3 regions of the Massilia genomosp. 1 genome follow, and region 2 is predicted to be linked to each of the others. Evidence: riboswitches for the same ligand, from Rfam matches in the RefSeq annotation. Region 2 holds a riboswitch; each other region holds the start of a gene.
The links. A riboswitch is a leader RNA that binds a small molecule or an ion and turns the genes downstream of it on or off. The one in region 2 is predicted to bind cobalamin.
Positions count from the first base shown of each region.

Region 1: another riboswitch for cobalamin. It lies ahead of F1735_RS29105 (TonB-dependent receptor); the one in region 2 lies ahead of F1735_RS17720 (TonB-dependent receptor).
Region 3: another riboswitch for cobalamin. It lies ahead of F1735_RS24765 (TonB-dependent receptor plug domain-containing protein); the one in region 2 lies ahead of F1735_RS17720 (TonB-dependent receptor).

Region 1 covers NZ_WHJF01000124.1:9,388-17,229, reverse strand. The annotation lists gene F1735_RS29125 (ATP-binding protein) at 1-954, shown strand, start outside; gene F1735_RS29120 (hypothetical protein) at 1,010-1,324, opposite strand; gene F1735_RS29115 (thiol:disulfide interchange protein DsbA/DsbL) at 1,321-2,028, opposite strand; gene F1735_RS29110 (cobalamin-binding protein) at 2,170-3,063, opposite strand; gene F1735_RS29105 (TonB-dependent receptor) at 3,063-5,048, opposite strand; cobalamin riboswitch at 5,125-5,283, opposite strand; gene F1735_RS29100 (M1 family metallopeptidase) at 5,409-7,493, shown strand; gene F1735_RS29095 (hypothetical protein) at 7,493-7,842, shown strand, end outside.
Region 2 covers NZ_WHJF01000046.1:3,414-11,255, forward strand. The annotation lists gene F1735_RS17705 (hypothetical protein) at 1-234, opposite strand, end outside; gene F1735_RS17710 (NAD(P)/FAD-dependent oxidoreductase) at 363-1,526, opposite strand; gene F1735_RS17715 (LodA/GoxA family CTQ-dependent oxidase) at 1,523-3,397, opposite strand; cobalamin riboswitch at 3,737-3,971, shown strand; gene F1735_RS17720 (TonB-dependent receptor) at 4,148-6,256, shown strand; gene F1735_RS17725 (DUF2946 family protein) at 6,294-6,659, shown strand; gene F1735_RS17730 (TonB-dependent receptor) at 6,790-7,842, shown strand, end outside.
Region 3 covers NZ_WHJF01000084.1:15,572-23,413, reverse strand. The annotation lists gene cobT (nicotinate-nucleotide--dimethylbenzimidazole phosphoribosyltransferase) at 156-1,190, shown strand; gene F1735_RS24775 (adenosylcobinamide-GDP ribazoletransferase) at 1,200-1,991, shown strand; gene F1735_RS24770 (histidine phosphatase family protein) at 1,993-2,538, shown strand; cobalamin riboswitch at 2,533-2,764, shown strand; gene F1735_RS24765 (TonB-dependent receptor plug domain-containing protein) at 2,847-4,730, shown strand; gene F1735_RS24760 (FecCD family ABC transporter permease) at 4,779-5,804, shown strand; gene F1735_RS24755 (ABC transporter ATP-binding protein) at 5,804-6,577, shown strand; gene cobO (cob(I)yrinic acid a,c-diamide adenosyltransferase) at 6,574-7,194, shown strand; gene F1735_RS24745 (cobyrinate a,c-diamide synthase) at 7,194-7,842, shown strand, end outside.

The DNA of each region.
Region 1 (7,842 bases), on a different contig from region 2:
GACCTGCATGGCGAAAGCTATATCGGCAGCGCCGCAGAAGTCATCCACGCGCATGAATTGCCGATCGACATAGGCCTGGCGCTGGAGATGGAAGCGGTGCGCTATGTGATCGTGGCGCTGTTCTTGCTGGTGCCGGCCGCGCTGTGGTCGCGCTCGCACTGGCTGGGGCTGCAGGCGCTCTCGCGCTTGGCCGACGAGGTCGGCGCCGGCCAACTGGCGGCGCGCGCCGACTTCAAGCCGCGCGCGTCCATCTATCCGCTGGCCGAGCGCTTCAACCACATGGCCGGGCGCATCGAAGGCTTGCTCGACGCCCAGAAAAACCTGCTTCATTCCGTCTCGCACGAACTGCGCACGCCGATTGCGCGGCTGGAATTCGCGCTCGAACTGCTGCGCTCGGCAGCGGGCGATCCGGCGCTGGAAGCGCGCATCGTGGCGATGGAAGGCGACGTCGCCGAGCTGAACGGCCTGGTCAATGAACTGCTGAGCATGATCCGGCTCGACAGCCGCCAGGCGCTGCAACAAGCCGACTTCGAGCTGGCCCCGGCGCTGCTGGGCTGCGTGGACACGCTCGACCCGCTGGCGGCGCAGCCCGAGGTCCGGCTCGACAGCGCGCTGGGCAGCATGAGCGGCGACCGGCGCCTGCTGGTGCGGGCGGTGGGCAATCTGCTCAGGAATGCGCAAAAGTACGGCAACGGCCAGATCGCGCTGTCGGCGCGCCGCACGGACGGGGTGGAAATCGTGGTGGAAGACGACGGGCCGGGCATTCCCGAAGGGGAACGCGGCAAGGTGTTCGAACCGTTTTACCGGCTCGACCGCAGCCGCGACCGCAGCACGGGCGGGTTCGGACTGGGATTGTCGATTGCGCAGAAAGCGGTGGCGCTGCATGGCGGCACCATAGCGGTCGAGCAGTCGTCGATGGGTGGCGCGCGCTTCGTGATTGCCTTGCCCGCTTGAGGGTAACGCTTGCACGGCGTCGTTACCGCGCCCGGGCGGGAACGACGGCGAAGGCTCACTTCTCCTGCGGCCTCAAATGGGTAATCCCATACCAGAGATGCTGCCACCAATGCTCGCGCGAGCTGACCACCTGCAGGCAGCGCATATCGATCTCGCCCTTGAACACCGGATCGGCGCATTGCCTGGTCATCAAGGCGTGACGCTGGTTTTCGGCATTGACGATGGCGATCGCAAACCACACCACCACGCTGCACAGCAGCACCACCACGCTCCACGCCAACTGGTTGATCCAGTTACGCTCGAATAAATCCTCCACTACCGGGCGCGAGCCGTCGTAGATTTTCAGGAGTTTTTCTTCAGGATCGCTCATTTGCCGGCAGGTTTCGCAGTTGTTTTTGCAGGGGCAGCGGCGCCCTTCTCTTTTTGAACCCTGGCCACCAGCGCGTCAAGCGTTTGCTGGACCGCCGGATACACCGTCGCCTGGACCAGGCCCGGATTGGCGCCGCCAATGGACGATGGCGAGGTCAGGAAGCGGCCGTCGATCACCAGGGTCGGTGCGCCGTCGATCTTGTAGTTGCTCATCACTTGCGACGCGCTTTTCAGCTTGGTCAGCACGCCGAACGAGTTCCAGTATTCCATGAACTTGGCCTTGTCGATGCCCTGCTTCGGAATCCACTCGAGGATGGCGTCGTCCTTGTTCAGGCGCAGGCGCTCGATGTGGAAGGCGCGCAGCACTTTCGGATGCATTTCCTCGGCCTTGCCCATCGCTTCGAGCGTCAGGTGCAAATGCGCCTCGGGATCGCTGGGACCGGTCACCGGGAAGTGAACGCGGCGAAAGACGATATTGTCGCCCTGCTTTTTGACCCACTCGGCCAGATGCGGTTCCAGCGCGTTGCAGGCCGGGCAGTGGTACATGAAAAATTCGATGACTTCCACTTTTTTACCGACGGTCTTGGTCGGCTGCGGGCTCGCCAGCGTGACATATTCGGCACCGTCTTTCGGATCGGCGGGCGAAGCGAACGCCGTGGTGGCGACCAGACTGGCGACGGCGAGAGCAATACGCAGGAAACGCATAAATATCCTTCATGATTAAGTTGAGACGACGATCGCGAGATTACCACTTTTTGCGGCAGGTCCCCGGCCAAGGTCCCGCATTTTACATTGCGTTGCAAATGCCGTCGTGGCGTGGCCGGATCAGTGCGAGGTCACAGTCGGTCAACGGCGCGCCTGGCCGCGCCGTTGACGCGCCAGTTCGAGTTTTTCGCACAGGATGGCGGCGCCCTGGACCAGGCGCGGCCCGGGCCGGGTCAGCAATTCGCCATCGAGCGTGAATAGATTGCCATTACGCACCGCCAACAGGGTCTTGTACGGCGCCCACATCGCCAGGCCCGCGTCCGAGGGGTCGTGCGGCACGCTGGCGACCAACGCTTCCGGATTGGCCTGCAACACCGCCTCGATCCCCACCGACGGCGCCTTGACCGCCAGCGCGGCGAAAATATTCTCGCCGCCGCACAGGGCAATCGCGTCGCTGGCCACGTGCTGGCCGTTGAGGGTGTACAGCGGCTTGTCCCAGACCTGGTAAAACACCTTGACCGGGGAGCGCCTGGCGTAACGCGCGCCCAGGGCCGCGATATCGGCCTGGAACGAGGCCGCCGCCGCGCGCGCCACCGTGTCGGTGCCGAGCAGCTGGCCGAAACGCAGCATGCTGTCGGCCACCTGGCCAAGGCGCGCCGGCTCGCTGTGGAACATCGGAATGCCGAGCTGGCGCAACTGCTCCAGCTGGCGCGCCGTGTTCCCGCTCTGCCAGACCACCAGCAGGTCCGGTTTGAGCGCCAGCACGCGTTCGATATCGATCTGGCTATTGTCGCCCACCAGCGGGATCGTTCCGGCCGCTGCCGGGTAATCGCTGTAATTGATCGCCCCGACAATGCGTGCGCCGCCACCGGCCGCGAACAGCAGCTCGGTGATGTGCGGCGCCATCGAGACGATGCGCTTGGCCGGCGCGTCCAGGACCACGCGCCGGCCGGCGTCGTCCACCACCGTGACCGGGGCGGCGCCGGCAAGGCCGGCCCACAGGGCCAGCGCGGCGGCGGCAAGGCGCTGGCCCATCAGAAGTCGTAGCGCGCCGAGACCTTCACCTGGCGTCCGTCGGCCGGATAGATGCCGCTATTGCAGCCGAAGGCGTTGCTGGTGTAGCGCTTGTCGGCCAGGTTCAGGCCGGCCACGGCGAACTCCCAGGCGCCCACCTGATGCGCATAACGCGCGTCGAAAGTGGTGGCCGACGAGATGCGCACGCCGCAGGTGTTGGCAAAATCGGCGCCGAAGCGCTGCTTGCCGGCCCACTGGGCGCCGATATCGGCACTATGGCCATTGCCCGGCACCCAGGCCAGGCGCGCCGAGAGCACGTTCTTCGGCACCAGCACCATCTCGCTGCCGGCGTTGCGCCCTTCGGTGAAGCGCGCCCGCACGTACTGCCAGTTGCCGCTCACGCGCCAGTCGCGCGCGATGCTGGCGTGGGCATCGACTTCCACCCCTTTGCGCTGGGTCGGATCGAGGTTGGTGTTGGCGCCGTAACCGCCGTTCACGCTCGGGTCGTAAAAGATCTCGTTGCGCAGCTGGTGGCGGAACATGCGCGCGCTCGCGCCCAGGCTCGCGGTGCCATAGACAAGGCCCAGTTCCAGGTCGCGCGAGGTTTGCGGCGCCAGCAAGCCGGGCGAGGAACGGTAGCCGTTTTCGTCGACGTTGGCCACGCGGTAGCTGCGCCCGGCCTTGGCGTACAGGTGTACGGCCGGCATGACGTCGACACTGCCCTGCACTTCCCATGCGTTGAGGGTTTGCTTGGTGTCGTAAGGCTTGGCGAAGGCGAGCGTATCGGTGGCGTCCTTCTCGAAGCGCTCGCGGCGCGCCCCCACAGCCACGCGGGCCTTGTGCGCGCCGCCGAAGGTGAGTTCATCGCGCAGGTACAGCGCTTTCGACTTTTGCGTCGCATCGGCGTTCGAATAATCCGACTCGGTCACGCGCGTCCATTTGACCAGGTCGACGCCGGCCACCAGTTCGTTGAGCATGCCATCCATTTGCGCCAGGTGGCGCACGCGCGGCGAGAATTGCGTCTGCACGCTCCCGTAGGTCGCCTTCGATGCCACGCGCGCGCCTTCGAGCGTGTAGAAATAGGTCGAACGGGCGGTGCGCTCGCGGCGCGACAGCTCGGCGGCCAGGTCGACGGCGCCGATGCGCTGCTCGGCAAACGCGGTCAGGCGGTCCGAATCGAGCGCGCCGATATCGTCCGGCGTATTGGCCTGGCGCGGGTTGTCGCCGAACTGGCGCGCGCTCAGGGCGCCCGGCAGGTCGGACTCCTGGCGCGCGCGGTCGTAACGCACGCCGGCGCGGCCGCCCTGGTAAGCCCACTGGGCGCCGCCGCTGAAGGTATCGAGCTCGAAGCCGTTGTGGTCGCGGTAGTTGTCGGTGCGGGCGCTGCCGAGCGAGGCGTCGAGCGCAAACCCGTTCCACGACTGGGCCAGGGCGGCGCGCAGGTCGCGCAGGCCGAACTGGCCCATTTCGGCGCGCAGCATGCCGCGCCGGCCGTTCGCTTGCGGGCGTTTCGTGACGATGCGGATCACGCCGCCGGTGGCGCCTTCGCCATACAGCACGCTGGCGCCGCCGCGAATGATGTCGATGCGCTCGACCGTCTCGATCGGGATCGACGACAGGGTCGCATTGCTCAATTGACTCTCGGACATGCGCACGCCGTCGAGCGTGACGACCATGTTCTGGCTGCTGTTGGTGCCGAAGCCGCGCAAATCGAGGCTGAAGTCGGGCGAGCCGTCCAGGCTCTGGCGGCCGTACACGCCGCCGATCTTGCGGATGGCCTGGTTGACGTCGGCCGCGCCGGCGCGGCGGATGTCGTCGGCGCTGATGACGGTCGCGCCGATCGGAGCGAGCGCCGGATCGCTGGCGAAGCGCGCACCGGTGATGGTTACTTCAGGCAGGGCCTGGGCCGCCAGCGCGGCGCCGGAGGCAAAACACAGGGACAGGGCGGAAGCCAGCGCAAGCGGCCTGGCAGAGAGCGCGCGGCGCGGCGATACTGCAAAAATCATGATGTCGTCTTCAGAAAATGAGTCCTGGCCTGCGTCCCCGCAAGCCGGATTGCACGGACCGACGCGCGATGCGGCGTCGGGTCCCCCTGTTTTGGCCGGTATCCGGGCTGGCAAGGCGCTCATGGCGCGCCTGGCTTACCGTTGCGGGGGCAGCACACTAAGAGTCTATCTCCGTGTTTCCCGTTTAACTGCCGGCGTGAAGACGCGGGCGGGCACCAAAACTGCGCCATTATAATCGGAGTCGCCATCCGGACTGCGTGGCGGCGCGCGTTGTGGCATGCTGTGCGGCGCGCCGGCCGCCCGGCAAACCCCGTATTTACCTTTTTATCGAATCAGCGCCCCGCCGGCGCAGGAGAACGCATGCAAGCCCGAACCCGAACCCTGGCCCTCAAGGCGCTGCTGCTCGCCGCTGCCGCCGTCGCCGGCGCCGAGCTGCTGGCGCAGGCCGACATCAGCATCACGCCGATCCCCGAACCGGTGACCGATGTCGGGATCGGCTTCGCCCTGCCGTCGGCCGGCGCGGTACACGTGCCGAGCGCCCCGGACGCGTGGGGCGGGCCGCGCAGCGGCAGCGAGCCGACCCTGTCGGAGCGCGTGGTGGATTACCAGATCGAAGCGACCCTCGACCCGGTCGCGCACACGATCGACGGCAAGCAGAAGCTCACCTGGCGCAACCGCAGCAAGGAGACCGTGCGCAGCGTCTACCTGCACCTGTACATGAACGCCTTCAAGAGCGCGGGCAGCACCTACTTCACCGAGCAGCGCGAGGCCGGCAACGATGCCACCATCCGGCCCGGCGAGTGGGGCGATATTTCGCTGCGCAGCGTGACCCAGGGCGGGGCCAAGGTCGACTGGTCGTTTGTCCATCCCGACAACGGCCCCGCCAGCGACCAAACCGTGGTGCGCTTCGACCTGCCGGCGCCGGTGGCGCCGGGCGCCTCCACCAGTGTCGACATCGCCTTCTTGACCCGCCTGCCGCGCGTGGTGTGCGACACCGGCTACTTCGGCAGCTTTCATCTGGTGGCCCAGTGGTTCCCCAAGATCGGCGTGCTCGAACTGCCCGGAGAACGCGGCGCCACGCGGGCGCGCTGGAACGTGCATGAGTACCACCACGAGTCCGAGTTCTACGCCGACTTCGGCCGCTACGACGTCAAGCTCACCGCGCCCAAGGGCTATACGGTGGGCGCCACGGGCGAGCTGCAAGGAGCGCCGGCCGAACGCGGCGGCATGCTGACCCACCACTACGTGCAGGGCGACGTCCACGACTTCGCCTGGACCGCCGACAAGCGCACCGCGCCGCCCCTGCGCGCTACCTGGAGCGCGCCGGGCAGCGCCCAGGTAGCGTTGACGGTGCTGTTCCCGCCCGACCGTGCGGCCAGCGCCGCGCCGGCGCTCAAGGCCGCCACCGATGCGCTGACCTATTTCTCGAAGACGCTCGGCCCGTATCCGTACAAAACGCTGACCATCGTGATCCCGCCGTTCAACGCCGACGACGCCGGCGGCATGGAGTATCCGACCTTCATCACCGCCACCGGCCACGACAAGGTGGCGCCCGGCACGGCCGGCGCCTTCGACCTCGATTTCGTCACCATCCACGAAGTCGGCCACGGCTACTTTTACGGCATCGTCGCCTCCAACGAATTCGAGGAGCCGATGCTCGACGAAGGCCTGAACGAATACTGGGACTACCGCATGCTGCGCGAGACCGGCCAGCAGGTGTACCTGGGCCCGCGCTGGCTCAAGGCGCTCGGCCTGGCGCCTGGTTTCAAGGGCTTCGATGTCGAACGCCACGACGCCCCGCGGCACGAGCCGGCCGACCCGATCGGGCAGAACGCCCACATGCGCTTGCAGGGCATCGGCCCGGTGTACGTGCGCAGCGCGACCATGCTGCGCGACCTGGAAGAGCGCATCGGCAAGGAGGCGACCGAGCGCGCCTTCAAGGAATACTACAAGCGCTGGAAGTTCCGCCATCCGAGCATCGCCGACCTGCGCGAGACGCTGGCCGAGGTAAGCGGCCAGCGCGCCGCCGTGTACGCGGCGTTCGCACAGCAGGTGTACGCCGCCGCCAGCGTGGACGACCGCATCTCGCGCTTTTCGAGCGAGGAAGAAGTCGCCGCCAAGGCCGGCGCGGCGCGCCCGTGGCGCACCAGCGTCACCTTGCAGCGGCGCGGCGTGCCGGTGGCGCAAAGCCTGCTGGTCAAATTTGCCGACGGCAGCAGCGAGACCGTGGTGTGGGACGACCAGCAGCGCTGGCGCACCTTCAACTGGGTCAAGCCGGCCAGGGCGGTATCGGCCGAACTCGATCCCAAGCGCCAGCACTACCTCGACACCAGCAAACTCGATGACAGCCGCACACTGGCACCCGATGGCAGCGCCTCGCGCAGATGGAGCGGCGATGTGGCGGCGTTTTTCAACATCCTCTTTTCCCTGATTGCGACCGTGTGATGAAGCAGACGCCCGCCTTTTCGATGGCATCCATCCCGCGTGCGGCGCGCGCGGCGCTGCAATGGCGCCTGCTGCTGCTGTGGACCCTGTGGATGCTCGCGCCAACCCTGATCCTGGCGCTGCCGGCCTGGCACCTGCTCTCGACGCACCTCGATTATTCGGTGCATGCGCACACATTGGCGCGCGCGCTCGACATGACCGCCGTCAGCGACCTGCTGGCCATCCACGGCCGCAACCAGATGGCGTTCACCCAGGCCGGCGCCATGGCGCTGATCGCCACCTTGCTGATTTCGCCGATGCTCTCGGGGATGGCGGCGACGGCGGCGCGGGCCGACAAGGCGCCCGGCTT
Region 2 (7,842 bases):
GGCATTCAGGCAAGGCAGCGCCACCAGCGCCAGCATCAGGGCCGACAGCGCAATGAAGACGCCGCACCAGAAGCCGTAGCCGTGGCTGGCGGCCAGCACCGACGCCGCGCACAAGGGCAGCGCCAGCCAGCGCAGCGGGCGCCTCGGCGCGCCGGCCCACAGGGATTGATGCGGCGAGGCCAGGTAAAAAGCAAGCGCGGCCAACAAGGCCGCGCCGATGGACATCCAGATCATTTACCGCCCCTTGAATGAGACGTATTGTCAATAATGAAAATGATAAATGATTATGCGCGCCGGAAACAGTGAAATTTTGCCGATATGCTACTTTTGATGCTCACGCACCCCGCCGGCGGCCCCTCCCCTTATCTGGACAGAAGCGCAGCAGCCGCAGTGCGGCGCAGCCAGAAGCGCTCACGGGCGTAGCGGTGTACTGCCGCATAGGTCTCGCCCAGGCGCTGGCGATAGCGCTCCCGCACCGCGCGCATCTCGTCCAGGTAAGGCGTGCGCGCATCGCTGGCGCCGTCGAGGTATCGGCCGATGGCATGGGCGCAGCTGTCGGCCGTCGCCAGCGCGTGAAACAGGCCCTGGGAGGCAATCGGGTCGAACGCGAGCATGGCGTCGCCAATCGCAAAAAAACCTTGCGGCAGCGCGGCGGCGGCCTCGGGATCGAGCCCGCCGCCTCCGGCCGGCTGCGCGTGTACCGCAAAATCCATCGCCGTGGGCCGGATCCCGGCCAACAGCGCATGGCGCTGCGATTTGGCCAGCAAGCATGCCGGATCGCGCAGCGCCTTCAGTTCGGCGTCGTCGCCATCGAGGTGAAAGGCCAGCACCCGCTGCCCCGACGGCACCCGCACGCTGTACCACCAACCGTTCGCGTCGGCGCAGATGCGGGTCGCCTGGTCCTGGTCGCGCCGGTCCGCGGGCAAGTGCGCGTACAGGCAGATCAGCCGATCCCGGCCGCGCCGGGCCAGCCCGAGCTGCCTGGCCACGGCCATGCTGCGCCCGCTGGCGTCGACCAGCACGGATGTGCGCTGGGTGCCACGGGACGCGCTCGCATCGTCCGGCCCCGCAGCCGCGATGTCGACACGCCAGCAGCCATCCTCGTGCGACACCGCCAGGCGCCCGCCATCGTCGACCAGCGCCGCGCCCGCCGCCACGGCGCTCTCGCGCAGGCCGGCATCGAAACGCGGACGGTCGAGGTGCCAGCCGACCCCATGCGGATCGCGGATCGGATCGAACCACGTCGGCGTGTCCGATTCCCACTGCGCGACCGAGGCGCCGCGTGGCGCATGGCCCTGGGCCAGGAACCGCGCGTAGATCCCGTGGCGCTGGAGCAGCACGCGGGCCGCGCCCGGCAAGGACTCGCCGATGCGCGGGGACCCGGCCGCCATCGCCGCCGGCCGGTCCAGCAGCAACACACGATACTGCGGACGCAAGCGCCCGGCCAGCGCCGCGCCGGCCGGGCCGGCGCCGACGATCAACACGTCCCACTGCGTCGGCGCGGCGGCCGGGCGCGGCGCCGTCACTCGGCGGGCCGGGGCGTGCCGCGCCGCAGGATCTGGCGCATCTGGCTGTTGATTGCCTTGCGCTCGGACTCGGCCAGCGGCGGGCCGCCGCGATCCTCGACCTGCATCAGCGGCGGAAAGTCCGGGTCGTTCGGAATGCCGTCGCGCACCTCGACGATGCCTTGCCTGTCGAAATGGCTGACCATGACCTGCATCCATTGCGATTTGTCGGCGCCAAGTGTCCGGTTCCAGTCCAGGCGCTCGTTGAAGGCCGCCAGCCGATCCTTCCGGCACAGTTCCGGGTCCATCACTTTGGCGTAGTTGGCGGCGCTGAGCACCTGGTTCGGCACCCGCGCCGGCCAGAAGGTCGGCAGGTAGGGGTCGTACTGCTCGTCGTAGCCGGACCGGCAACTGGCGGTGTCGGTCTGCCACGGCACCGCCATCCAGCGCGTGACCGAGCCGGGAGACTGCCCATACAAGGGGCCATCGAAGCAACACGCCTCGGCCGGGGTCAAGGTTGTGCCATAGTCCGGCTCGGGATCGTCGGCGGCACGGTGGCGCCACCGGTACGGCTCGCTGTACATCGAGGCGTGGCGCACCGGCCACGTCATCTCGCAGCCGGGATGGAAGGCGTCGCCCAGGCAGAACTCGAGCGCGGCGCGGTCGAGCATGGCCGCCTGTTCCGCAAGCGGCACGCCGGCGATGTCGCGCGTGGCCCCGATAGCGGCGGCGGGATCGTAATCGGCGATGAACTTGCCCTCCGCCCAGCGCGCCAGCATCGCCAGCTGCGTGACGGTCAGCGCAGTCATGGCCCGCGGGATGGGCGGCATCGGCAAGTCCATCGCATCGCCATAGACCCAGGGCCAGGGCTTCATCGACGCATCCTGGTACTGCGGGTTGCGGAACGCGTTGGCGACCGTCCTGCGCAACTGCGCATACGTCTTGCCTCCTTGCGCGAGCTTGCGCAGATAGTCCGGCGCCAGGAAATCCTGCGGCATGCCGTGGCCGAAGCCGGCCGCGAAGCCACCGTTCATCCATTGAAGGTCGGACAGCGCCTTGAAAATCGGCAGCAAGTCGTTCTTGAACGAGGGCTCGACCGGTACCGGCAGTTGCCCGGCCTGGATGGCGACATCGGTCATCACGGCGTACATGGTGCGTACCGATTTTTGTTGCGGCCCGTAGTTCGGCGGCGCCACCACCACCCATGCCGGCGCGACCTGCAAGTCGCGTCCGCCCAGCCGTACGCGCGCGCTGACCGGGCCATCGCCGGTATCGTCGTACCAGCCATCATTGTTGGCGAACGTGACCGGGGCGCTGCCGGTATACGATGCCGACATGCCGTGCCCGCCGAATACCCACAGGCGGCCGCGCGGATCGGTGCGCAACTCGCCCAGCGGCACCGGAATGCCGAAGCAGCTGCCGCCATCGAACTGGTAGCGCTGGCCGGCGGCCGATGGCGCATCGATGCTGCGCGGCCCGGGGCGGATGGCCAAGCTGGCGCGCTCGAGCAGCGCCACCTTGGCATTGCGGCGCGTGGACGGCGTTGCGGTGGCCGCTTCCGGGATGTCGAGTGCGATCTCGAAGTTATACCAGGCCGCCTTGTGATTGGCCAGTTCGACCGTCCATTCAATCTCGACGCCATCCTGCATGGTCAGTTCGCACAGCACCCGCCCTTGCCCGTCGTAGCCATAGATGCGGAACTCGGCCACCTCGCGTTTGAGCGCGCCGGCGCCGTCACGGTAGAAGTTGAGGGGCTTGGGCAAGGGATCGATCACCTGCGGGCCGACGTAGAAGCCATCGTCCTCCCTGGAATTACCCACCCGCGCGATGCCGATCGACGGGTGGATCTTCGCGTACACGACCTGGTCTGCTAGCTTGCTCTCGGTGCTCATGACGGCCCCTTTCAAGGTGTTGGCCTTACTCCTTCAATTGCTGAGCGGGCGGGGATGAGCCCGTCCTCCTGTCACGCACATGCATGGGGATACGCAACGCCGCCCCATCGATCACCTACCCATATTGCCTCACCTGGCAAGCAAATCGCCAGCAAAGTTGACCCCTGTTTTTATTGCGCCACGCGTGACAATGTGTGATCAATACGTCATCGGATGAGCGTATGCTCCCCGGTGGCCGGCACGCCTCGCGCCGCCATATCCTTTACGCATGATTGCGCCATGCTGTTTGGCGAGCCGGACCGTGGCGCATGGAAATGTTGCCAAATGTCTCAGCAGTCCGTATGATTGCCACGTTTTGGTGCTAGCGGCCTTGCTCTGAAGGCCGCAGTTAAACGGGAAACACGCGCTGGTTTCAGCGGCAAACGTGTGCTGTCCCCGCAACGGTAAAGCAGGCGCCGCATGTCGTCCAACGATGCGCGGCCGGTTGTCTTCATGGTCCACTGTGCCGCCGGCATGGGAAGGCGAGGCAATCTGACCTGTTAGCCCGGATACCGGCCAGGACGCATGGAAGCGAAGCGGCCGGGAACTGCCGTGTTTGTGGATCGCACGGCAGCGCGCGCAATGGCGTCGCGCCCGCCCCGCCATCGACTCTCACGCCGGCGTCGGCCGCCGCTTATTTTTTCTCGGCGCACGGGGATGTGCGCCGCACAAAAAACAGGCCGGCCGGTCCGGTCTTTACAGAGAGTACCCGTGAAAAATACCACCCCTGCCCCGTCGCCACGCGGGCTGCGCCGGCTGTCGCCGCTGCTGCTGGCGGCCCTGCCCACCTTCGCCTTCGCCAACGCCGCCGTCGATGGCGATGCGCCTTCTCCGGTCCAGCAAGTGCGCGTGTCCGCCAGCCTGATCCCGCTCGGCGTCGCCGATTCGGCCAACCAGGGCACGGTCACCGCCAGGCAGCTCGAAAACCGTCCCTTGCTGCGCACCGGCGAGCTGCTCGAAGCGGTGCCCGGCCTGATCGTGACCCAGCACGCGGGCGACGGCAAGGCCAATCAATATTTCGCGCGCGGATTCAATCTCGATCACGGCACCGATTTCCGCACCAGCGTGATGGGGATGCCGGTCAACCTGCCGACCAACGCGCACGGCCAGGGCTATTCGGACCTGAACTTCCTGATTCCAGAGCTGCTCAGCACCATCGAGTACAAAAAAGGCACTTACTATGCCGAGGAAGGCGACTTTTCGGTCGCCGGCGCGGCCGCGTTCGACTACGTGCGGCAGATGGAGCAAGGCTTGCTGAGCGTGGAGGCGGGCCAGCATCGCTTCCAGCGCGTGCTGGTGGCCAACTCGACCGCGCTGGCCGGCGGCGCGCTGCTGTACGCGCTCGAACGCGCGGGCCAGGATGGTCCCTGGGAGACGCCGGAACGCTACAAGCGCGTCAACGGCGTGCTGTCGTACCACCGCTCGGCCGGCGATGACGAGATCCGGGTGACGGCGATGGCGCTGCGTTCGTCCTGGACCTCGACCGACCAGGTGCCGCAGCGCGCGCTGGCCGCCGGCCTGATCGGCCGCTACGGCACCCTGGCCCCGACCGACGGCGGCCAGACCGCGCGCTACAGCGTCTCCGGCGAGTGGAGCCGCCAGTACGGCGACGGCGCCAGCAAGGTCAATGCCTACCTCATCGCCTCGCGGCTCGACCTGTTCAGCGACTTTACCTATATGCTCGGCGACCCCGGGCACGGCGACCAGTTCCACCAGGCTGAAAACCGCCGCATTCTCGGCTTGAACGCGGCGCGCACATGGCGCCACGCGCTCGGGCCTTTCGCTTCCGAGACCGCGCTCGGCGTTCAGCTGCGCGCGGATCGCCTGGCGCCGGTCGGCCTGTATCTGAGCCAGGCGCGCCAGCGCCTGTCGACGGTGCGCGAAGACGACGTCAAGGAGCGCAGCGGCGCGCTGTATCTGTCCAACAGCACCGTCTGGGCGCCCTGGCTGCGCACTGTCGCCGGCTTGCGCGCCGACCGTTACACGTTCGACGTGGACAGCGACACGCCCGCCAACTCCGGCAAGGTCGATGCGCGCATCACCAGTCCCAAGTTCACCGCCATTTTCACGGCGGGCAAACATGCGGAGATCTACCTGAACTGGGGACAAGGCTTTCACAGCAACGACGCGCGCGGCGTCACCGGCAGCGTCGATCCGACAACCGGCCTGGCGGTCGATGCCGACGGTGCCGCGATCGAGCGCGCCACGCCGCTGGTGCGCGGAACCGGCAAAGAGGCCGGCTTGCGGCTGGCCGGGCTGGTGCCGGGCATGCAGACCACCATCGCCGCCTGGCGGCTCGACCTCGATTCCGAACTGATCTTCATCGGCGACGCCGGCACCACCGAAGCGGGCCGCCCGAGCCGGCGCCACGGCATCGAACTGGCCAATTTTTACACGCCGGCCAAGGACTGGATCATCGACGCCAACCTGGCCTGGTCGCACGCGCGCTTTCGCGACCACGATCCGGCCGGCGCCTTCATTCCCGGTTCGATCAGCCGCACCGCCTCGCTCGGCGTCTCGGGCGTGGCCGGCGCGTGGTCGGGCGGCGTGCGCCTGCGCTATTTTGGCCCGCGTGCATTGCTGGAAGACGACTCCGTGCGTTCGCCGTCGTCCACCTTGCTCAACATGAAGCTCGGCTACAGGCTCACGCCGCGCCTCAAGCTGACCGTCGAAGTGCTCAACCTGCTGGACCGGCGCGTGAGCGACATCGACTACTACTACGAATCGCAATTGCCGGGCGAAGCGGCGCCGGTGGCGGACATCCATACCCATCCGGGCGAAATGCGTACCCTGCGCGCCGGCCTGGCGTGGCGCTTCTGAGCGCGACAATGCGGCACGCGGCGCGCCAGCGATGCGCATGAGCCGCAGGGCGTTTGCCCTGGCAGCCTGGCTGGCCATGCTGGCCGTGCTGCTGGCCGTGCTCGCGCCGGCGCTCTCGCACGCCTTCGGCGGCGACCCCGCGGCGCGGTTCCTGCCGGGCGACATCTGCCGCGCCGGCAGTGTGGCGGCCGCCGGCGGCGCGCCCGCGCCCCCGGCGCACGAAGAACGACGCCAGCACTGCCCGTACTGCCACCACGGCAACGGCGTGCTCCTGTTGCCGCCGGCGCCGCGCGCGCTGGCGCTGGCGGTCGCCGACGCGCCACCCACGGCGTCGCTCCCCGACGCGCCGACACCCCGCTTCGCATGGACGGCGGCGCACGCGCGCGGACCGCCCTGGGCTTGATCCGGTAGAACATCGCTCACGCATCGCTCAATGCAAAGGAACAGGCGCCAGCGCCTGCGGCTTTGCCGTGTCCGATCCGTGCGCCCCATTTCCAATCGCCTGGCCCCAGGCAACCGAACAAGAGCACGACATGACTGCACACCCATTCCACGCGGCCGCGCTGCCGCTGGCGCATTCCCGCGCCGCCCTCCCCTTCGCCATCGCCCTGGCCTGCGGCGCCCTGGCCACCCAGGCGCGCGCCGACGCGCCGCTGCCCACGGTGGAGATCGCGGGCACAGCGCCGCGCGCCAACGGCAAGCTGAACCTGGACACGCCCTCCACCACCGGCAGCCGGCTCGGCCTCACGCCGCGCGAAACGCCGGCCACCGTCACCGTGGTCGACCGCGCCATGATCGACGCGCGCGGCGCCCAGGACACCCAGGAAATCCTGCGCGCCATTGCCGGCGTCACCGCCCACAATGCGCCGGGCAATATCGGCGTCAGTTACCGCGGCTTCGGCAGCGGTTCGATCAGCCAGCTCTTTAACGGCATCAACGTCCAGTACGCGATCGCGGCGCGCCCGGTGGACAGCTGGATCATCGACCGGGTCGAAGCCATCGGCGGGCCGTCGAGCTTCCTGTTCGGCTCGGGAGCGGTCGGCGGTTCCATCAATTACATCACCAGGGTGGCGCAACCGGGCGACGCCGGCGCGGCGCAAGTCCGCCTGGGCACGAACGGCTTGAAAGAAGCTTCCATCGGCCTGAACCGGCGCATCGGTGGCGCGGCCGGCGACGGGCATTACCTGCGCATCGACCTCAACCATCGCGATGCGGACAGCTGGATCGACGCCAGCGCGGCCCGCTCGACCCAGCTGGCCGCGTCGCTGCGTTCCGACCTCGGCGAGCGCTGGCGCCATACCCTGGCCTACGAGTTCCAGCAAGAAGATGTGGCGCGGCCCTACTGGGGCACGCCGCTGATCAATCCCGTGGCCGGGCGCGCGCGCATCGATCCGGCCACGCGCGCAAAAAACTACAACAGCGCCGACGGCGTCTACGCCCAGCGCGTTCACTGGCTGCGTTCGCTCACCGAATGGCGCCCCGCGCAACAGGTCGCTCTCACCAATACGGTGTACCTCTACGATGCGCTGCGCGACTACCGCAACGTCGAGAGCTACCGCTTCAACCAGTCGAATACGGCCGTGGCG
Region 3 (7,842 bases), on a different contig from region 2:
CGAGCTCGCTTGCGGGTACCTTGTATGAAACGACAACATTCACAGGCCAATTGTGCCGCACTTTGCCGCCCTGCGCTGGTCTTGCAGGAACGCGACAGCGTGGATGTGCTATCTTAACGCGGAATTTTCTTGACACTTTCTTATCTCTCCTCACGATGCGCCTCCCAGACATACTTTCCACCCACGACCCACTGCTGGCCAGCGAACTGGCCCAAGCGATCGACAACAAGACCAAGCCGCTGGGCAGTTTGGGCGCGCTCGAAACGCTGGCCCGGCAGATCGGCCTGATCCAGCAAACGACCAGAGTCGCGCTTCACAAGCCGGCCATCCTGGTGTTCGCGGCCGACCACGGCGTGGTGGCGGAAGGCGTCTCGGCCTATCCGCAAAGCGTCACCTGGCAGATGGTCGAGAACTTCCTGTCCAGGGGCGCGGCGATTAACGTGTTCGCGCGCCAGAACGGTTGCGCGCTGCAGATTATCGACGCCGGCGTGAACCACGACTTCGGCAAGCGGGCGGCGCTCATGGACTGCAAGGTCGCACGCGGCACCGCCAACTTCGCGCAGCAAGCGGCCATGAGCTGGGCCGAATGCGCCGCCGCCCTGGCGCACGGCATGCGCATCGTCGGCAACCTGGAGGGCAATGTCATCGGCTTCGGCGAAATGGGCATCGGGAACACCACCGCCGCCGCCGCGCTGATGCACAAGCTGACCGGCGTGCCGGTGGCCCACTGCGTCGGCGCCGGCACCGGTTTATCAATCGAGGGCGTGCTGCACAAGCAAAGCGTGATCGAGGCGGCCGTGACCCTGCATGGCGACATGAGCGAGCCGCTCGACATCCTGGCCACCTTCGGCGGCTTCGAGATCGCCATGATCGTCGGCGCCATGCTCAAGGCGGCCGAACGGCGCATGGTGCTGCTGATCGATGGCTTCATTGTCAGTAGCGCGCTGCTGGTGGCGGCGCGCATGCAGCCGGCCATCCTCGACTACTGCGTCTTCTCGCACTGCTCGGACGAAGCGGGCCACGCGCGCATGCTCGAACATTTTCACGCCAGGCCGCTCTTGAACCTCGGCCTGCGCCTGGGCGAAGGCACCGGCTGCGCGCTGGCGCTGCCGCTGCTGCACGCGGCCGTCAACTTCCTCGGCGAGATGGCCACCTTCCAGTCGGCGCGCGTCAGCGGCCAGTCGGCGTAAATACAAGCCATGGCCAGCATCGTCCACCAGTGCCGGCTGTTCTTCATCGCGCTGCAGTTCTTCACGCGCGTGCCGATTCCGGGCTGGGTGGGCTTCGATCCATCCTGGCTACACCATGCGTCACGCTATTTTCCGCTGGTCGGGGTGGTGGTGGCCAGCGTGGCGGCGGCGGTGTACGCCGGCGCGGCGGCGCTCTTTCCCGCTCCCGTGGCGGTGATATTGTCGACGGCGGCGGCCATCTACCTGACCGGCGCCTTCCACGAAGACGGCCTGGCCGACATGTGCGACGGTTTCGGCGGCGGCTTGAGCACAGAGCGCGTGCTCGAAATCATGAAGGACTCGCGCATCGGCACCTATGGCGCGGTCGGCATGGGGCTGACGGTGGGCCTCAAGTGCGCCGCGCTGTGGTCCCTGCCCACACCGGCCGTCATGGTCGCGCTGTTCATCGCCCATCCTTTATCGCGCCTTGCGGCGGTGAGCCTGATCTGGGAAATGGACTACGCGCGCGCCGAGGGCAAGGCCAAGCCGATGGCCCAGCATATGAGCCACCGGGAATTCGGCATCGCCTGCGCCTGCGCCGGCGTGCCCGCGCTGGCCCTGGCAACGGCCGGCATGCTGCCCTGGCTCGCCCTGCTCGCCAGCGTGGCCGGCGCCGCGCTGGTGGCGTGCTGGCTGGGCGCCAAGTGCCTGCGCCGCATCGGCGGTTACACCGGCGACTGCCTGGGCGCCGTGCAGCAGGTGGCCGAAGTGGTCATCTACCTGGCGCTGCTGGCGTTTTTCCATCGCGGCGCCTGGCCCTGACATGCGCCTGTATCTGGTGCGCCACCTGGCGCCGCAGGTGGCGCCAGGTGTGTGCTACGGGCGCACCGACCTGACTGTCGATCCTGATCTGCAGGCGCTGGCCCTGCCCGCCCTGCGCGAGCGCCTGCCGGCCGGCGCACCGATGTTCTCGAGCCCCCTGCGGCGCTGCGCCGGATTGGCGCAAGCCTTGGGCGGGGCAGCGGTGCGCTACGACGCGCGCCTGGCCGAACTCGATTTCGGCGACTGGGAAATGCGCCGCTGGGACGACATTGAGCGCGCCGCCATCGACGCCTGGGCCGCCGACATGGCCGGCTACCGCCCCGGTGGGGGCGAAAGCGTGACCGACATGGCGCGCCGCGTGTCGGCGTTTTATGCCGATTGCATGCACTCGCACACGAGCGCCGCCACCGTCATCTGCCACGCCGGCGCCATCCGCCTGCTGCTGGCCCGCGCGCGCGGACTGGAACCCGAGGCCATGGCGCTGGAAGCGGCGCAGCGTCCCCACGCCATCGCCTACGGCGAGACCGTCATCATCGACTGTGTATAATTATCGGGTTTTGGTGCCCGCGCCCATGTCCATGAGCGCAGTTAAACTGGGAAACACGAAGCCTGTGACAGGACAATACAGGCCAACGTGTGCTGCCCCCGCAACGGTAAGCAAATGTCGCTGACATGGCGACGAGCCGCCTCGATTGACCACTGTGCATTTGGCATGGGAAGGTGAGACGGCCGCATTTGCCAGCCCGGATACCGGCCAACACAGGTGGGAACGTGCGACAGTTGCGCGCTCCTTTTCAATCTGGCCAACGGGGACGTCGGCCGGTTGCTCGCAATCGCATTCACTGAAGACTTGTCATGACCTTTCCTGTTGTACGCCACGCGGCCCTGACGTCGCTCGCGCTAGCTTTTACCTCCCCTTGCGCCCTCGCCGACAGCCCCGTCGATTCCGCCAATACTGCCAATACTGCCAATACTGCCGTCATCATCACCGCCGCGCGCGCGCCGCAGCCGTCTTCCGACGTCCTGAGCGACCATGTGCTGATCAGCGCGACCGACATTGCACGCTCCGGCGCCGGCAACGTCGTCGAGCTGCTGCAAAAGCAGCGCGGCATCGAGATCACCCGTAACGGCGGCCCGGGCACCGCATCCCAAGTGTTTATCCGCGGCGGCGACCCCAAGCAGACCGTGGTGCTGGTCGACGGCGTGCGCATCGGCTCGTCCACCAGCGGCATCGCCAACTGGGCCACCCTGCCGCTGGCGAACATCGACCGGGTCGAAATCGTCTACGGCCCGCTGGCCACCATGTACGGCGCCGACGCCATCGGCGGCGTGGTGCAGATCTTCACCCGGCGCGGCGCCGGCCCGGCCGCCGTTAGCGCTTCCGTGGAAGCGGGCAGCGACAAGGCGCGCGCCATGACGTTCGGGGTGGCCGGCGCCAGCGAAGGCGACAACAGCATCAACTATGCCTTCGGTCTGTCGAAAGACAAGGACCAGGGCTTCTCGGCCACCAAGCCGGGCGCCTCGTCGTATAACCAGGACAACGACGGCTACGCGCGCGACAGCGCCAGCGGCCAGTTGGGCATCGTGCTGGCCAAGGGCCACGAAGCGGGCCTGCTGTACCTGCACAGCCACCTGGCGTCGCAGTACGACTCCGGCCCGAACCCGTTCGACGTGCGCAGCGTGCAAAACATGGACAACATCGCCGTCTTTTCCAAACACCAGTTCACCAGCGGCTGGAAAATGAGTCTGCAGGCTTCCGAGGCCGACGACAAATCGGTCAATTTCACCAGCGCCAGCGCCAGCAACCGCATCGACACGCGCGCGCACGCCTACAGCATGCAGCACGACCTCGCCCTTGGAAGCGACCTGCTGCAACTGGTGCTCGAACGGCGCGTGGAGAGCGTGTTCGCCGACACCACGCGCGCCTTGAACACCAGCCGCGCCACCAATTCGGTCGCCGCCGCCTACTCGGCGAAGCGCGGCAACCACCTGGCCAGCGCCAGCGCACGGCGCGATGACAGCACCCAGTACGGCGACAAGACCACCGGCGGCATCGGCTACGGCTACAAGCTTACGCGCGCGCTGCGCGTGAATGCCAGCGCCGGCACCAGTTTCCGCGCACCGACCTTCAACGAACTGTATTACCCAGGCTATGGGGTCGACACCAACAAGCCGGAACAAGGTAAAAACGTCGAAGGCGGCGTGTACTACAACGACGGCACGACTGAAGCGAGCGCGGTCTGGTACCGCAACCGCCTGACCGACCTGCTGGTCAACACCGGCAAATGCCCGGTGCAGCGCGATTCGCACCCGAACGGCTGCGCCTACAATGTCAACCGCGCCACGCTGGAAGGCGTCAGCCTCGGCGCGCGCACCCGCCTGGGCGATGTCGACATGAGCGGCTCGCTCGACTTCCAGGACCCGCGCGACGACACCACCGGCAAAAACCTGCAACGGCGCGCCAAACGCCACGCCAAGTTCGCCGTGGAGTACAACGCGGGCAACCTGATCGCCGGCGTCGGCGTGCAGGTATCCGGCAAGCGCTTCGACGACCTGGCCAACCGCAGCACGCTGCCCGGCTACGGCCTGGTGAACCTGTTTGCCTCGTACCGATTTGCCCACGACTGGTCAGCCGTGCTACGGTTGAACAACGTCGCCGACAAACAATACGAACTGGCGCGCAATTACGCCACTGCGGGCCGCCAGCTGTTTGCCGGCATCGGCTACGGCATCCGTTAAGCACCGTTAAGGACCGTTAAGCACAATTAAGTACCACACAGGAGTCGCATGCATCCGTTCTTTCGCACTATGCGCCACCGGGCCAGCGTCATCATCACGACGCTGACGCTGCTGGCATTGGCAAGCCTGGTCATCGCCGGGATGGTCGGCTCGGTGCCGGTCCCGCTGGCGGAGATGCCGGGCGCGCTCATGGCGCTTGCGAAAGGCGACACCTCGACCCTGGCCGCCACCCTGCTCGACCTGCGCCTGTCGCGCGCACTGGTGGCCTTTGTCACCGGCGGCGCGCTCGCGCTGGCCGGCGTGATGATGCAAGCCTTGCTGCGCAATCCCCTGGCCGAGCCATATGTACTGGGCATCTCGGCCGGCGCCTCGGTCGGCGCGCTGGCCGCGCTGCTGTTCATGTGGGCCATGTGGATGGTCGACCTGGCCGCCTTCGTGGGCGCGGTGGCCGTCTCGATGCTCTTATATATGCTGGCCCGGCGCGACTTGCGCGGCAACGCGGCGGCCGAAGGCGGCTCCTCGCTGCTGCTGCTGACCGGCGCCATTCTCTCCACCTCCTGCATTGCGCTGGTGACCTTGATGCTGTCGATTGCGCCCGAAAGCCGCTTGCGCAGCATGATTTTCTGGATGATCGGCGACATCGCCGGTGCGCCTTTGCGCCCGCTGCCGTGGATCGTGCTGGCCGTGGGCCTCATGTTTGCCCTGCGCAGCGCCCGCTCGCTGAACGTGCTGGCGCTGCACGCGGAAGCCGCCGCCACCCTGGGCATTCGCGTCAGCGCCCTGCGCAAGGGACTGTTTTTCTGCTCCGGCATGCTGACCGCCAGCGCCGTGACCAGCGCTGGCAGCATCGGTTTTGTGGGCCTGATCGTGCCGCACGCCTGCCGTTTCGCCTGCGGACCCGATCACCGCCTGCTGATCCCCGCGGCCACCCTGGCCGGCGGCGCCTTTCTTGTTCTCGCCGATACCCTGGCGCGCACCGTGCTCGCGCCGCAGCAACTGCCGGTGGGCGTGATCACCGCGCTGATCGGCGCACCTGTCTTTTTGTACCAACTCCACCGGCTGAACCGCTCATGATGATCGAAGCGCGCCAATTACTGCTCACCGCCGGCAGCCGCACCTTGGTGAAAAACCTCGACTGGCAGGTGCAAAGCGGGCAGTCATGGTGCGTCATCGGTCGCAACGGCGCCGGCAAAAGCACGCTGATGCGCACCCTGGCCGGCTTGCGCGAGCCCGATGGCGGCAGCATCGCCATCGGCGCGCGAGCGCTCAAGGACTGGCCGCTCGAAGAACTGGCGCGCCAGCGCGCCTTTTTGCCGCAATCGCGCAGCGACGCGTTTGCCTACCGCGCCATCGAAACCGTGCTGGCGGCGCGCCATCCCTATCACGCCAACCGCTACTGGGAAGGCAGCGACGACTACACCATCGCCCATGCCGCCCTGGCGTCGATGGAAGTGGCCGACCTGGCCGAGCGCGACGTGCGCACCCTGTCCGGCGGCGAGCGCCAGCGCGTGGCAATCGCCGCCATGCTGGCGCAGGACACGCCATTGCTGCTGCTGGACGAACCGGCCAACGCGCTCGACCTGGCGCACCAGCACAGCGTGATGCGCCTGCTGGCAAAGCTGTGCCGCGAGCAGGGCAAGACGGTCGTCATGATCGGCCATGACCTGAACCTGGCGCACCAGGCGTCCAGCCACGCATTGCTGATGATGGGCGACGGCGAATGGCTGGCCGGCCCGGTCGACGAAGTAATGCAAGCGCCGCTCCTGAGCCGCTACCTGGGCCACCCGATTGAAGTCCTTCCCCACGGCAGCCGCCGTATTTTCATCCCAACCGAGGAATCCGCATGATCGACGACACCGCAAACAGCGAACTGAATGAACGCCACCGCGTCCGCATGGAACGCAAGAAGGCCATCATCGACCAGAAGATCGCCGGGGCGCAGAAGGAAATCGGCATCATCATCGTCAACACCGGCAACGGCAAGGGCAAAAGTTCGAGCGGTTTCGGCATGGTGGTGCGCGCCATGGGGCATGGCATGAAGGTGGCCGTGGTCCAGTTCATCAAAGGCGCCATGTCGACCGGCGAAGAAAAGTTCCTGCGCCGTTTTCCCGACGAAGTGAGTTTTCATGCGATGGGCGAAGGCTATACCTGGGATACCCAGAACCGCGAACGCGACATCGAAAAAGCCGAGCAAGCGTGGGCGCTGGCCAAGGGCTTCCTGTCCGATCCGGCGATCGGGCTGGTGCTGTTCGACGAACTCAATATCGCGCTCAAGTACAAATACCTGGACGTCCACGCCGTCATCGCCGACCTGCTCGACCGGCCCGGGATGCAGCATGTGGTCATCACCGGGCGCGGCGCGCCGGACGAACTGGTTGCGATTGCCGACACCGTGACCGACATGACGGTCGTCAAGCACGCCTTCAAGGCCGGCATTGCGGCGCAGGCCGGGACGGAATTCTGATGAGCGACTACGCGGATGTGCGCGTCCTGCTGGTGGCCGCCGTCTCGTCCGGCCAGGGCAAGACCACGGTGACGGCAGCCCTGGCGCGCGCGCTGGTGCGGCGCGGCCAGCGTGTGCGCGTGTTCAAGTGCGGCCCCGACTTCATCGACCCGATGCTGCTCGAACGCGCCAGCGGTGCGCCGGTCGGCTCGCTCGACTTGTGGATGGTGGGCCGCGAACAGTGCCGCAGCCAGCTGGCGGCCGCCGCCATTGATGCCGACGTGATCCTGATCGAAGGCGTCATGGGCCTGTACGACGGCACGCCCTCCTCGGCCGACCTGGCGCGCGAATTCGGCCTGCCGGTGCTGGCCGTGATCGACGCCTCGGCGATGGCGCAAACCGCCGGCGCGCTGGTGCTCGGCCTGCGCGACTACGGCCCTGTGGAGATGGCGGGCGTGATCGCCAACCGTGTCGCCAGCAAGGGGCACGCCGCCATGGTGGCCGCTTCGATGCGCGATATTCCACTGGTCGCGGTGCTGCCGCGCCAGTCCAAGACCCTGCCCGAGCGCCATCTGGGCCTGGTGCTGCCGGGCGAAGTGCAGGATGTGGACGGCCTGCTCGACCAGCTGGCCGACCAGCTCGAATTCGACGACGCCGCGTGGGCACGGT